Regions from separate parts of the Mesorhizobium sp. B4-1-4 genome, predicted to be linked through region 1. Evidence: predicted binding sites of a transcription regulator. Region 1 holds the regulator's gene; the other holds the start of a gene.
What was found. Region 1 encodes PhoB, which activates phosphate uptake and scavenging genes when phosphate is short. Its sites were predicted from a motif close to TGTCATNNANCTGTCAT; they were not measured.
Positions count from the first base shown of each region.

Region 2: FJW03_RS28950 (alpha-D-ribose 1-methylphosphonate 5-triphosphate diphosphatase) is a predicted target of PhoB. The motif match lies at 5,721-5,737, and genes of this name have one in related genera.

Region 1 is NZ_CP083950.1:4,406,284-4,413,654, reverse strand. It holds gene pstS (phosphate ABC transporter substrate-binding protein PstS) at 1-830, shown strand, start outside; gene pstC (phosphate ABC transporter permease subunit PstC) at 895-1,884, shown strand; gene pstA (phosphate ABC transporter permease PstA) at 1,888-2,739, shown strand; gene pstB (phosphate ABC transporter ATP-binding protein PstB) at 2,736-3,539, shown strand; gene phoU (phosphate signaling complex protein PhoU) at 3,565-4,272, shown strand; gene phoB (phosphate regulon transcriptional regulator PhoB) at 4,388-5,077, shown strand; gene FJW03_RS21140 (ROK family protein) at 5,090-6,334, opposite strand; gene xylF (D-xylose ABC transporter substrate-binding protein) at 6,603-7,371, shown strand, end outside.
Region 2 is NZ_CP083950.1:6,041,654-6,049,024, forward strand. It holds gene phnL (phosphonate C-P lyase system protein PhnL) at 1-629, opposite strand, end outside; gene phnK (phosphonate C-P lyase system protein PhnK) at 644-1,423, opposite strand; gene FJW03_RS28930 (alpha-D-ribose 1-methylphosphonate 5-phosphate C-P-lyase PhnJ) at 1,420-2,211, opposite strand; gene FJW03_RS28935 (carbon-phosphorus lyase complex subunit PhnI) at 2,273-3,412, opposite strand; gene phnH (phosphonate C-P lyase system protein PhnH) at 3,415-4,008, opposite strand; gene phnG (phosphonate C-P lyase system protein PhnG) at 4,014-4,451, opposite strand; gene FJW03_RS28950 (alpha-D-ribose 1-methylphosphonate 5-triphosphate diphosphatase) at 4,490-5,683, opposite strand; gene phnF (phosphonate metabolism transcriptional regulator PhnF) at 5,843-6,589, shown strand; gene FJW03_RS28960 (ABC transporter substrate-binding protein) at 7,088-7,371, shown strand, end outside.

The sequences.
Region 1 (7,371 bases):
CTTTCGGCGCTTCCGACGCGCCGCTGAAGGGTGAAGACCTCAACTCCACCGGTCTCGCCCAGTTCCCGATGGTGATGGGTGGCATCGTGCCCGTCGTCAATCTCAAAGGCATCAAGCCGGGCGAACTCGTTCTCGACGGCACGACGCTGGCCGATATCTTCCTCGGCAAGATCACCAACTGGAACGACGAGGCGATCAAGAAGCTCAATCCCAAGGCCAAGCTGCCAGACCAGGCGATTGCCGTTGTCCACCGTTCGGACGGCTCGGGCACCACGTTCAACTTCAGCTACTATCTCGCCGACGTGAACGCCGACTGGAAGTCGAAGGTTGGCGTCAACAGCGCGCTCGAGTGGCCGGTGGGTATCGGCGCCAAGGGCAATGAAGGCGTTGCCAACAACGTGTCGCAGACCGGCGGCGCCATCGGCTATGTCGAATACGCATATGCCAAGCAGAACAAGCTGACTTACACCGACATGATCAACAAGGACGGCAAGAAGATCGAGCCGACCGCGAAGGCGTTCTCGGCCGCGGCGGCCAATGCCGACTGGAACTCACAGCCGGGTTATGGCGTCATTCTCGCCAACCAGCCGGGCGCCGAGTCCTGGCCGATGACGTCCGCGACCTGGATCCTGCTGTACAAGAAGCCCGATGACGCCGCGGCGACCAGCGAAGCGCTCAAGTTCTTTGCCTGGTCCTATGCGAAGGGCGACAAGATGGCGGGTGAACTGGACTACGTTCCGATGCCGGACAAGGTCGTCAAGAGCGTCGAGGAAATGTGGAGCAAGGACATCGTCGGCAGCGACGGCAAGTCGCTCTACGCCGCCAAGTAACTCTCTTTGTCGAAGGGAGGACGCCTTTGGCGTCCTCCCATTTCTTTCGAATACGAGGGGCTAGATGACCACCGTTTCAGAAGCTACGCCGTTATCGAGCGTCATGCGGTCCAGGGATGCGACAGTGCGGCGCTTCGCCTTCACGGACATGGTGTTTCGGGAGGCTACACGCTCTTCTGCCGTCCTCGTCCTGCTCATCCTCAGCGGCGTCGCCATCTCGTTGTTTGCCGGCTCATGGGAAGCCCTGTCTAAGTTCGGCTTTTCCTTCCTGACGACCGAGGCATGGAACCCGGTCACCGAGAATTTCGGCGCCCTGTCGCCGATCTACGGCACCATCGTCACGTCAGCCATCGCAATTCTGATCGCCGTTCCCATCGGCATCGGCATCGCCGTCTTTCTTACCGAACTTTGCCCGCGGCCGCTGCGGCGCCCGATCGGCATCGCCGTCGAGCTTCTGGCCGGCATCCCTTCGATCATCTACGGCATCTGGGGCCTGTTCGTGTTCGCACCGTTCCTGCAGACGACGATACAGCCTTTCATCATCGACATCTTTCACAACGTGCCCGGGCTCTCCAGCCTGTTCGCCGGCCCGCCCTATGGCATCGGCCTACTGACGTCGTCGCTGATCCTGGCCATCATGGTGCTGCCGTTCATCACCTCGATCACCAAGGACGTGTTCGACACAGTGCCGGCGGTGCTGAAGGAATCGGCCTACGGCATCGGCTGCACAACCTGGGAAGTCACGCGGCGCGTGGTCATTCCCTACACCCGTGTCGGCATTATGGGCGGCGTTATGCTCGGCCTCGGCCGCGCGCTCGGCGAAACCATGGCGGTGACCTTCGTCATCGGCAACGCGCATCGTATCAGCGCCTCGCTGTTCGCGCCGGCGACGACGATCTCCGCGACGATCGCCAACGAATTCACCGAAGCCGACGGCCAACTCTACACCTCTTCACTGGTGGCGCTCGGCCTGATCCTCTTCGTCATCACCTTCATTATCCTTGCCATCGCACGCTATATGCTGATGCGCATCGACGCCCGCACGGGAGCCTGACCAATGTCGACGTCCCTGGCACTCCACAACAGACGCAAGAGAAGGAACGGCGTGATGATGGCGCTCTGCGTCGTCGCCGCCGGCATCGGCCTTGCCTGGCTGGCGCTGATCCTCGGCGCCCTGGTCTACAAGGGCCTGTCCGGCGTTTCGCTGGCGGTCTTCACCGAGATGACGCCACCGCCCGGCGATGCCGGCGGCCTGCTCAACGCCATCTATGGCAGCGTCGTGATGACCGTCATCGGCGTCATCGTCGGCACGCCGATCGGTGTGCTGGCCGGTACTTACATGGCCGAATACGGACGCTTCTCGAAGCTGACCACGGTGGTGCGTTTCATCAACGACATCCTGCTGTCGGCGCCGTCGATCGTTATCGGCCTGTTCGTCTATGAATTGCTGGTGCGGCCGATGGGGCACTTCTCCGCCATCGCCGGCGCCGTCGCGCTGGCCATCCTGGTCATCCCGGTCGTGGTGCGCACCACAGAGGACATGCTCAACCTGGTGCCGAACGCCTTGCGCGAGGCAGGCACCGCGATCGGCGCACCGCGCTGGGTGGTCATCCGCTCTGTCGCCTATCGTGCGGCACTCTCCGGCATCGTCACCGGCATATTGCTGGCCATCGCCCGCATCTCCGGCGAGACGGCGCCGCTGCTCTTCACCGCGCTCAACAACCAGTTCTGGTCAAGCAATCTCAACGCGCCGATGGCCAGCCTGCCTGTCACCATTTTCCAGTTCGCTCTCAGCCCTTACGAGGAATGGCAGCAGCTGGCGTGGACCGGCGCACTTATAATCACCCTAACGGTTCTCGGGCTGAGCATCTTCGCCCGCAGCCTTACCGGACGCAGAGAGGACAGATGAAACCGATGTTGTCCACCGATTTGAACGTGGCCGAGGCTGCCGTGGAAAAGGCCAAGATCGAGGTCAAGAACCTCAATTTCTACTATGGCCAGTCGAAGGCGCTGAAGGACATCAGCCTGTCGCTGCCCGAGCGCAGTGTCACCGCCTTCATCGGCCCTTCGGGCTGCGGGAAGTCGACGCTGCTGCGCGTCTTCAACCGCATCTACGAGCTCTACCCGAGGCAGAGCGCCGAGGGTCAGGTGCTGCTTGACGGCCGGAACATTCTCGACCGCTCGCAGGACCTCAACCTGCTGCGCACCAAGATCGGCATGGTGTTCCAGAAGCCGACGCCGTTTCCGATGTCGATCTATGAAAACATCGCGTTCGGCGTCAGGCTCTATGAGAAGATCAGCAAGGCCGAGATGGACGGCCGTGTCGAGCAGGCGCTGAAGCGCGCGGCTCTGTGGACCGAGGTCAAGGACAAGCTCAACGCCAGCGGCCTCAGCCTTTCGGGCGGCCAGCAGCAGCGTCTTTGCATCGCCCGCACCGTGGCGGTGAAGCCGGAGGTCATCCTGCTCGACGAGCCGGCATCGGCGCTCGACCCGCTGTCGACCGCCAAGATCGAGGAATTGATCGACGAGCTGCAAGCCGACTACACGATCGTCATCGTCACCCACAACATGCAGCAGGCGGCGCGCGTGTCGCGCCAGACGGCTTTCATGTATCTGGGCGAGCTGGTCGAGTTCGATCGTACGGAGAAGATCTTCACATCGCCCCGCGAGAAGCGCACGCAGGACTATATCACCGGCCGCTTCGGCTGATCTCACGCATACGAGGACCAGGATCATGGCCGAACACACAGTCGCTTCTTTCGACGAGGATCTCGGACAGATCAGCAGGCTGATCAGCGACATGGGCGATCTCGCCAGCTCGATGGTCGGCGGCGCCACCAAGGCGCTGCTGAACTCCGACAACGCGCTGGCACAGCGCGTTGTCTCCGACGACGTCATCATGGACGCGCGCCAGCGCGAACTCGACGACCGCGCCATCACGCTGATCGCCAAGCGCCAGCCGATGGCCGACGATCTGCGGCATGTCGTCGGGTCGATCCGCATGGCCGGCGACCTCGAACGCATTGGCGACCTTGCCAAGAACATCGCCAAGCGCGTCGGTACGGTCGGCCTGTCCACCACGCCGCGCGACCTGTCGCATTCCATCGACGCCATGGCGCAGCTGGTGCTGATCCAGGTGCAGGGCGTGATCGAGGAGTATGCGGCGCACGATGCCGAAGCCCTCGCCAAGCTGCGCGCCGATGACGAACGTATCGACGTCAAATACACCTCCGTGTTCCGCGAACTTCTCACCTACATGATGGAGGATCCGCGCAACATCACGGCTTGCACGCATCTGTTGTTCTGCGCCAAGAATCTCGAGCGCATCGGCGACCATGTGACCAACATCGCCGAGAATGCCTACTATGTGCTGACCGGTACGCAGTTGCCCGCGAATCGTCCGAAGCAGGACGAAACGGCGATGTCGGCGCCGGCGGCTTGATCGTCAGAGCGGTTCACCGTTTTACGGAAAACCGCTCTCTCTCTTGTTTCCATGCAATTCCGGACGGAAAACCGCTTCACACTTTTCCTGGAATTGCCTTAGAGGTGACCAGTCGATGATCGCGCCACGCATCATGGTGGTGGAGGATGAGGAGCCACTCGGCGTGCTCCTCCGCTACAATCTGGAATCGGAAGGCTACCAGGTCGAGGTGGTCCCGCGCGGCGACGAGGCGGAGATTCGCCTGCAGGAGAACGTCCCCGACCTCCTGGTGCTCGACTGGATGGTGCCGGCTGTGTCCGGCATCGAACTCTGTCGCCGGCTAAGGATGCGGCCCGAGACCGAGCGGCTGCCGATCATCATGCTGACGGCGCGCGGCGAGGAAAGCGACCGCGTGCGCGGCCTTTCGACCGGCGCCGACGATTATCTGGTCAAGCCGTTCTCGACACCGGAATTCATGGCCAGGGTCAAGGCGCTGCTGCGCCGCGCCAAGCCGGAAGTGCTGTCCAGCGTGCTCAAGGTGGGCGACATCGTGCTCGACCGCGAATCACATCGCGTCTACCGCAAGAAGAGCGAGATCCGGCTCGGGCCGACCGAATTCCGCCTGCTCGAATTCATGATGCGTCATCCCGGCCGGGTGTTCTCGCGCAGCCAGCTGCTCGACAATGTCTGGGGGGAGACGATCTATATCGACGAGCGCACGGTGGACGTGCATGTCGGCCGGTTGCGCAAGGCGGTCAATAACGGCCGCATGCCCGACGTCATCCGCACCATTCGTGGTGCGGGGTATGCAATCCGCGAGGATTGAGCGCGACTTTATTCAGGCCACGTTCTTCCCGGAGCCGGCTTTCGCCTGCATGCCCGGCGCGAAAATCTCCTGGTCGACGAAGGTCAGCGCCCGCATGGCGCAGCCCTCGCGGATCAGCGGCAACTCGTTGGGCTCGGTGTCGAAGGAAATCGATTTCGAGTGCTGGCCGCCGGCGGTCTGGGCGATGGCCTCGCGCAATGCCGGCTCGATCAGGTCGAAGGCGGCGGCGCTGACGCCGACCATGGCGACGGGGGCGGGATCGATCAGCGCGAACAGGCTGCCGAGGCCGTAGCCCAGCGCCTCGCCGGCCCTGCGGTAGGCCTCGCGCTCGGGCCCGTCCGTTTGCCGCGCCGTCGCCGCCAGCGCCCGCATCTGCGCGTCGCTGACATCGGCGACCGGCTCGGTGTCCTCGCTGAGCTGCCTGGCGTTGCGCCAGATGGCGTAATTGCCGGCATAGGCTTCGACGCAGCCGCGCCGCCCGCAGCGGCAGAGCGCGCCGCCTGGCCGATGGATCATGTGGCCGAATTCGCCGCCCGAGGAATGGGTGCCGGTGAAGAGCTCGCCCTTCAGCACCAGGCCCATGCCGATACCGTGCGAAAGGAGAATGGCGATGAAGTCGTCGCGGTAACGCTCCGGATCGCGCCAGCGCAGCGCCACCGCCATCATGTTGCAGTCATTCTCCACGGTGGCGGGGATGCCGAACTCGGCTTCGAGTATGTCGGCGAAGGCGATGTCGGTCTGCGGCGTGATGGGCGACCACAGCATTGCCCGGGCATCGGTGTCGGTGATGCCCTGGATCGCCAGCGCGATGCGGGCGACGCTGCGCACGTCGAGGTCGGGATCCTCCAGGCGCCGCCGCACGATGGCGACGCATTCGCCGATCAGTGCATCGCGCGACATGGTCAGCGTGTCCAGCCGGCGCTGTTCCTCTGATATGACCTGGCCGGCATAGTCGATGACGGCGACGGACAGGAAATTCAGCGACAGCACCACGGTCATCACCGTTGCGGCTTCCGGATTGAGGCCAAGCCCGACCTGCGGCCTGCCGCGTTTGAGCGCGCCGGCCTCGCTCGGCTTGCCTTCGGCCAGGATACCTTCGCCGATCAGATCGGAGGAAATCGCCGATATGGTGGAGTGGCTGAGGCCGGTGGTCGCGGCGATTTCGGTGCGCGAGGGCTGGCCGGCCCGGCGCACGGCCGCAATCACCATTGCGCGGTTGCGCCGGCGCAGATCGTCGTGGCGGATTCCGACCGACATGCCTTTCCAATATCCTCCCGGTCGCCGCGGCTCGTCGTGCCCCTCGAACACTGCGGCAACAGATCAAATACTGGCAGAAGCGGCCGGCGATGTCATTTATTTATTGCGGGGCTCGAAAAAAGTTCTCGGCCCTCAAAATCCATCAGAATCATTGTTGACAGCCTTCCGGCGATGCATCACTATTTTTTTTGAGGCTCGAAAAAATAGAGCCTTTGTGCCGGCCTTCGGGTCAGTTTGGTCGCGCCATACGCGGCGCAGGGAGGATATCATGAAGAGATTCGCAGTCGCCATCCTGGCGGGTGTCGCCATGTCACTGACGCTCGCGTCGGTCGCGCAGGCGAAGGGCAAGGTCATCGGCGTTTCTTGGTCCAACTTCCAGGAAGAGCGCTGGAAGACCGACGAGGCCGCCATGAAGAAGGCAATCGAGGCCGCAGGCGACAAGTACATCTCCGCCGACGCGCAGTCCAATCCGGGCAAGCAGCTCACCGATGTCGAGAGTCTGATCTCGCAGGGCGCCAATTCGCTGATCATCCTGGCGCAGGATGCCTCGGCCATCGGCCCGGCCGTCCAGAAGGCGCTGGACGAAGGCATTCCGGTCGTTGGCTATGACCGCCTGATCGAGAACAAGGACGTCTTCTACCTGACCTTCGACAACAAGGAAGTCGGCCGCATGCAGGCCCGCGCGGTGTTCAAGGTCAAGCCGGAAGGCAACTATGTCTTCATCAAGGGCTCGGGCGCCGATCCGAATGCCGACTTCCTGTTCTCGGGCTCGATGGAAGTGCTCAAGCCGGCCATCGACAGCGGCAAGATCAAGAATGTCGGCGAGGCCTATACAGACGGCTGGCTGCCAGCCAACGCCCAGAAGAACATGGAGCAGTTCCTGACCGCCAACGACAACAAGGTCGACGCCGTGGTCGCCGCCAATGACGGCACCGCCGGCGGTGTCGTCGCGGCGCTGACCGCGCAAGGCCTTGCCGGCACCGTGCCGGTGTCGGGCCAGGACGGCGACCATGCCGCGCTGAACCGCATCGCGCTCG
Region 2 (7,371 bases), 1.6 Mb from region 1:
TGGAAAATCCCCACGACGGCGGACCCGCACGCCTTGGCCTCATTGATCAGCGCAATGACAGTTGCCCGATTGGCGGCATCCAGCGATGCCGTCGGTTCGTCGAGAAGCAGGATAGGATAGTCGATGATAAAGCCGCGAGCGATGTTGACACGCTGCTGCTCGCCCCCGGAGAAAGTCGCTGGCGCGAGAGACCACAGACGTTCCGGTATACGCAGCCGGGTCAGGAGGCGAGCGGCTTTGCTGTGTGCCTCCTCAACCGACATTCCGATTGCGATCGCATTTTCGGCGACAACATCCAAGGTGGGCACTCTCGGGATAACCCGCAGGAATTGGCTGACATAACCTACAGTACGCCGCCTCAGTTCGATGATTTCCCAAGGCTCCGCCTTGGCCAAATCGATTGGTCCTTCTTCGTGATCAAAAACGATCTCGCCGGCATCGAGCTTGTAGTTGGCATAAAGTGAGCGCAGAAGCGTCGACTTGCCAGCACCGGACGGGCCGTGCAGACAGACGCATTCTCCTGCTGCGACATCCAGCGAGACATCGGAGAACACGGGAAGCACGGTTCCGCCCTCGGTATGAAGCGTAAAGGTCTTCGACAGCCCGCGCGCGCTGATGACTGTAGCCATGATCAGTTTTCCTTTCAGGCTTGCAGGACGGACGACACGAGGAGCTGTGTATAGGGATGATGGGGATCGTCGAGGACCTGGTCGGTGAGCCCTTCCTCAATGACCCGGCCCCGTTGCATGACCATCAGGCGATCCGCCAGAAGCCGCGCCACACCAATGTCGTGTGTCACGATAATCGCGGCGAGACCCAGCTCGCGCACCAGCTTGCGAATGAGATCTAACAGCTTTGCTTGCACGGAGACGTCGAGACCACCTGTCGGTTCGTCCATCAAGACCAGCCGCGGGTGGGTCGCCAGTCCGCGCGCGATCTGAAGGCGCTGCTGCATCCCGCCGGAGAATGTCCTCGGCAAGTGTTCAATCCGATCAGCATCGATGTTGACCCGTTCGAGCCATTGCAGGGAGGTGTCGCGCAAGGTGCGATAGTATCGTTCACCATTTACCAGCAATGGCTCGGCGATGTTGCCACCGGCGCTGACGTTGAGCCGGATTCCGTCTCTCGGATTTTGATGGATGAGCGAAACGGAGGTGGGTAGAAATTGTTCCCGCAGAGCCTCGTCCATAGCCCAAAGGTCGACCAATCCGTCCCCATTGCCAATATGGATGGTACCGGAACTCGGTCGCACAGCGCCGGCCATACACTTCAGAAGGGTGGATTTTCCCGAGCCACTTTCTCCGACAATCCCGAGCACCTCGCCTCTGCGCAACGACAACGAGACGTCGCAGCATGCCGACATGGCTCCAAAGTTCTTGCTGAGAGACTCTACTGTCAGGACCTGCATCGCTGATTGTTTCATCGCTGATTCCTTTCGCGCCTGTCCGTGCAATACGACGTGTCGGAGCAGACAAAAGCGCGTGTCCCGTTGTCATCCAGCAAGACCTCGTCTAGGTAGCTGTCCGCCGCTCCGCAGAGTGAACAGCACTCATTCCACCGCTGGACCGTGAACGGGTGATCGGCGAAATCCAGGCTTTTGACATCTGTGAAAGGCGGGATGGCATGGATTCTTCGTTCGCGTCCTGCCCCGAACAGCGCTAGTGCACGGCTTCGATTGAGCTTTGGATTGTCGAATTTCGGGATCGGTGAAGGGGAGGCCAGGTAGCGGCCGTTGACCATCACCGGATAGTCGGTGACGATCGACACGCCTCCATGACGGGCGATATCCTCGTAGAGGTGCACGTACATGGCTCCGTAGCGCGCAAAGGAATGCATCTTCTTCGTCAACGCCTCTTGAACTACCAGCCGCCGGAGAGGCTCGGGGTTCGGTACCTGAAACACGATGATCTGCTCTTCGGTGAGCGGATCTTCCGGAATCCGATGTCGTGTTTGAATGACGGTGGCGTCAGTTGTTCTCTCGGTCGTGGCTACGTCGGAAACCTGCCTGAAGAATTGTCGGATCGACACGGCATTTGCGGTGTCGTCAGCGCCCTGGTCGATCACTTTCAACCGGTCGCGCGAACCGATGATGCTTGCAGTGACCTGCATCCCGCCGGTGCCCCAGCCCGGCGGGATGGGCATTTCGCGGCTGCCGAAGGGCACCTGGTATCCCGGAACAGCGACTGCCTTCAGGATGGAGCGCCTGATCATCCGCTTGGACGCTTCATCAAGATAGGCGTAGTTGTAGCCGGCACCTTCGTCGAGGATGATTTCACTCTGCAATTTCGGTCTCCTCGTTGATCCCGCCGTTTACGAAGCCTTGCGGCTGCCTCTTCGCCTGTTCGTCGCGCATCTGTTCGAGCAACTGCATGGTGGCCTGAAAGTCGACGTAGTGCGGAAGCTTCAGATGCTGGACCAGACCAGAGCTCGCGACGCTGTCGGAATGAGACAACACGAACTCCTCATTCTGAGCCGGATATTCGACCTCTTCGCCGAACTCCTCACCTCTGAGCGAACGATCGAGAATGGCCATGGCAATTGCCTTACGCTCTCCCTGACCCAATACCAGCCCATAGCCTCGCGTGAACTGCGGGACACGTGAGCCGTCACCGGGTGTCAAATGGATGGTTTGGCATTCCGACAGGCGCACGGTACCGACCCCGACCGTCAGGCCGATTTCAGGGATGTCGAAGAGCACCTCTGCATCGCCATAGCGCAGCTCGGCTACAAATGGATGGTTTCGTCCGTAGCCGCGCATGCTCGAATAGCACAGGCCAACGAGAAACCCTTCATCACCACGGGTCAACGTCTGCAGACGCTCGTCTCTCTTCGACGGAAAGGCGATGGGTTCCCTCGTTATGTCATTGACGGCGGAAGAAGCATTTCCCTCGACGGCTTCGATAATGTCCGACCTTGCGAGGATGCCACTCTCCTCGTCCAACTCGCTTAGGCTGGAAAGTTCCTCTTCAGTGCTTATCTCGCCAGAGGATGGCGCTTGGCTTGATCCATTCAAAAGTGAGAAGTCGAGAATGCGATGCGTGTAGTCGTAGGTCGGCCCGAGGAACTGCCCACCCGGAACGTCCTTATGGGTCGTCGCAATTCTCCTGCGGACCAGCATCTTGCCGGTGTTGACCGGTTCGGTATATCCGAAACGGTTCAGCGTGGTCCGAAACGATCTTACGAGGGCGATTGCTTCGAGCAGGTCACCTTCCGACTGCTTGATCGCCAGCGCCGCAAGGGTCGTATCATAAAGCGAACCTTCACTCATGACGCGGTCGACTGCCAGCGACATTTGCTGACTAATCTGTTCGACGGTGAGTTCGGCGACTGCGCCATCGCCACGCCGGCGTTTCGAAATGAGCTTGTGTGACGCTGCGATCGCGACTTCACCGCCCTTGATGGAGGTAATCATCATCACCAGTCAGCCTTTGTTGAGCGGGGAAGGCCGATGACCTGCGCGTCATCGATCAGGAAGACGTCCACGCCAAGCGGATACGTGGCAGCGTTCTTCTTCCACTCCGGCCAAAACCAGTCAGGCAGGCCAGCAGGATCAATAGCTGCGGTTGCCTCTATCCCCGGCCCGCTCAGCGTAATTGTTCGACCGCCCGACAGCGAAGGCAGGCGGATGACCACCGTCGTGGCTTTATCCGGGCATGCGGCTTCGCCGGGATGGAAGCACGAGAGCGACGGAAGGTCGGCTGCATCCCCTACAAAAGCCAGGCTCGCAGTTTCCGGCGCAGCTGTTAGCAGCGCGTTGGTGTGAAGATGAAGGTAATCGCGCACTTCCTTCATCGCAATCGACCGGCTCAGCCAGGTGGGGCAGTCGCCGTCGACAAGGGTTAAGGCAATCGCCGCCATCGTGCCGTTCAGTGGATGGGGCGAGCCCAATGGCTGACGGAGCTTTACCACTGTCCCCGGGCGGGAAAGAGCCGTCAGTAGCTCCCGAAACGCCAGTTGAGCGTCGTGGATGGGATCTTCGAATTGTTGTGCTAAGGATCGCATAGGCATCCGGGTCAGCCTCCCTGTCCGTACATGAAGAAGTCGACCTTGCTGGAGTAGGTCTCACGCTTGACGCGGGTTTCGGTTTCCCGAATGCGTTCATTGAGGGCATCCACGATTGACGTGACCGTCGCAGCCCCATTCAACGTTTCCTGCTGCATGAGCGCATCAAGCAACGCCGCCAGCGCTGCATGCCTTTTGCTTCTTCCGAGCACATAGGCGACGCCGATTTCCCCGCTCTCAATCTGCACGGTGCATCTGGCGATCGTTGCCTCGCCAACATTGAAAGGCGCATCTCCTTTTGCGATCCGTCCCCTGAGCATGATCATTCCCACTTCGGGACGGCGGACCCATTCGAATTTGGGAGGGGAAATCGTTGCCCAATGACATTCGATTTCGGCGAGCGGCGCTTTGGCGAACGTCGTCATCCAAGCCTCACGGCTGCGGTTCATTGATATCTCCAAATGCTTGTCCATGAGCGGCACGTGCTTCAGAGCATCCGCCTGCCACGAAGCCAAACGGACCGGACGATTGGACCCTCTATGTCGGCGACCCTTACAAGGTCGGCGCGTTTGCCGATCGCAATTTCGCCCCGGTCCGGGAAACCAAAAGTTCTTGCTGGATTGAGGGTCCCCATTGCCACAGCTTCCGGAAGCGATGGTCCATTGGGCATAGTTGGAAGATACCAAATCGCTCGCAGCAGGCTCGCTGGGATGTAGTCAGAGCAAATAATGTCGAAGAGGCGGAGGTCGGCGAGTTCGCGCACGGAAACATTGCCAATGTGCGACCGCCCGGCGACGATGTTCGGTGCGCCGACAATGGCTGTCATGCCCGCGGCGCGTGCGGCTCGCGCAGCTTCCATGGAAATGGGAAATTCCGCGATGTTTGACCCGGCCGCGACGGCTTCCTCGATATGGGCAGCGGTCGTGTCGTCGTGACTTGCGCAAGCGATCCTTCGCTCCCGGCACAGTTCAAGCAGCCGCGTCCTGTTGAATTGGTTGCGCGCGAAGGAGGCCTTGTTTGCCGCGATCATGTTTTCGATCTCGGCCGCACTTCGGCCCTTGTAGACCTGAATACGGCGGAAACGCTCGAGGTTGCGGTGGGGACCGTCATCCATGATCGTCACAAAGCGCAGATCCGAGCGATCAAGGTATTGCGGCACGATATCGAGGAGGCTTGGATCCTCTGCGTCACATCGAAGGTGAAGGAAATGGTCGGCCTTCAACGCCTGGTGCGCTCGTGCTTGCTGAATTCCTTTGAGCATGACCGGCAAGAGACGCTGCCGTTCGGTGCTGGCGCCTGCGCCTACGGTCAGGGAGTCAAACACGGTCGTCGTGCCAGCAGCGATGATCTGAACATCATAAGCGATTGCCGCACTCGTCGGATCCCACATCATTCCCGCGCGGGGCAGGACGTGCTTTTCGAGATGATCGGTGTGAACATCCACAATCCCGGGGATCAGGAAATCGCCGTTCATATCCACTGCCTCGGCAGCCGCCGATGTGCCGTGGGAGATATCAGCGATCACGCCGTTCCTGATCCTGACGGTTCCGCAAAAGCATTCCGATCCCGTGACTATTCTAGCGTTTGCTAATATTGTTTCCGAACGTCCGCTTTCGTTTAGGCAATCCTGGTCGGGCCAAGCCTCGATAACTTTCATGGGATGGAGCTCCGCTCTATTCATCAACTGAGCGGTCTTAACAGTGACGGCGGCCCGTTAGGAGACGAAGTGATGACAATGCATGGACCTCTATCCAACTTGTACCGACAACGTAAAACTTGGACAGGTCTCATACGCTATAGGAGTACGTATCAAGCAAAACGCTAACTCTGAAGGCGACCAATGAAATCGTCAGATCGCCCCAGTTTGTCAGAACGACGCGGAGCTACCACGCTCTGGCGCATGGTCGCGCGCGCCCTCGAAACCGAAATTCAAGAAGGTAAATGGCCACCGAGTGCGCGATTGCCGAGCGAGTTCGAGCTCGCCGCCCGTTTCGATGTGCACAGGAATACTGTTCGGCGCGCCCTCTCAGTGCTTCGCGAGCGCAACATCATCAGGGTTGAGCAAGGCAAAGGAGCGTTCGTCAAGGAACGCCTTGTTGTGCATACCATCGGGGCGACGTCGCGGTTGAGTGCAACACTCGGGAGCATTCATCGTGTGGGAGAGCGACAATATATCGGTTCGGATCGTGTGCGCTTGGATAAAGACCTCGCCCGAAACCTTCGCTTGACCCTTCATCATTTCGCCCGACAAGTAAACACGGTCACAGTCGTGGAGGGCACTATAATATCTGCAACCTCAAGCTACTTTCCCCTCCCGCGTTTCGAGGGGATCGAAGAGTTCATCAAGGAAAGCGGCAGCTTCACGTCTGCCTGGAGGGAATATGGGGTCACGCGATACCAGCGCCTCGAAACCAGGATCACCTCAGCTGCTCTCTCCAGTGCTGATGCAAAGCTCTTCGGGAGGCCTCGCGGGCAGCCCGTCACCATCCTGACGAACATCAATATCGACGTTGATGGGCAGCCGATTATTTGGTCGCGTCAGCGAATATTGCCGCAATATATGGAATTGGTTGTGAATTTCAGGTGACATCACGTTGAGACATGCCGGCTCAAGGAGGTGTTTCTCTACCCCTGCTGCCCGACATTGGGCTGCTATAAGATAAGATGCTTTCGCCCCCGACTGTCTCCGCTGCCAGTCGGCTCGCGGAACGACAGCCACAGAGGTCCTTTCGTAGTGACCACGAGACCGTTCCGCCATGGGCATTTCGAGGCGGCCTCTGCAGTCGAGCCCTTGAGCCGCGACATGCTGGCGTGATGCATACGAGATGTATCTCGTATGCTGGGTAGTATTTCGACTGCAATCCAGTCCCGGCGGGCAATTGCCTCTTCGGTCTGTTCCCACATCAGCTGCTTGCAGGACGTTATCCGTGGGAGTCAGGTACAGGTGGCTCACTTGATCCGAACCTGTCAGATCATCTTCATCCGAGCGGCCTAGCACGCCATTGTACGAAAACGTGCGCCAATCCGAAGCCTGGCATGTCCGGCAGCGCTTCAGCGTCAAAGCGATCCGATAAGGAGCCCAAGAATGAAACGAATACTTTTGTCGGTTGTCGGCGCGATCAGCTGGATCGCGAGCGCGTCTGCGTCTTACGCCGAACCAATTACACTTCACTTGACCCATGCTTTTCCCAGCCGGGACGCGCTCTTCCTGAAGCCGATCGCGGACCGTTTCATGAAGGACAACCCCGATATAAGGATCGAGCTGGAAGCCAACGCCACCGACTGCCCCGCACTGCTTCAGCAGTTGCTCCGGGACGCGGTGACGGGCGCCCTGCCAGACATGGTTTCCTCGGTCTGCTACGGCGACAT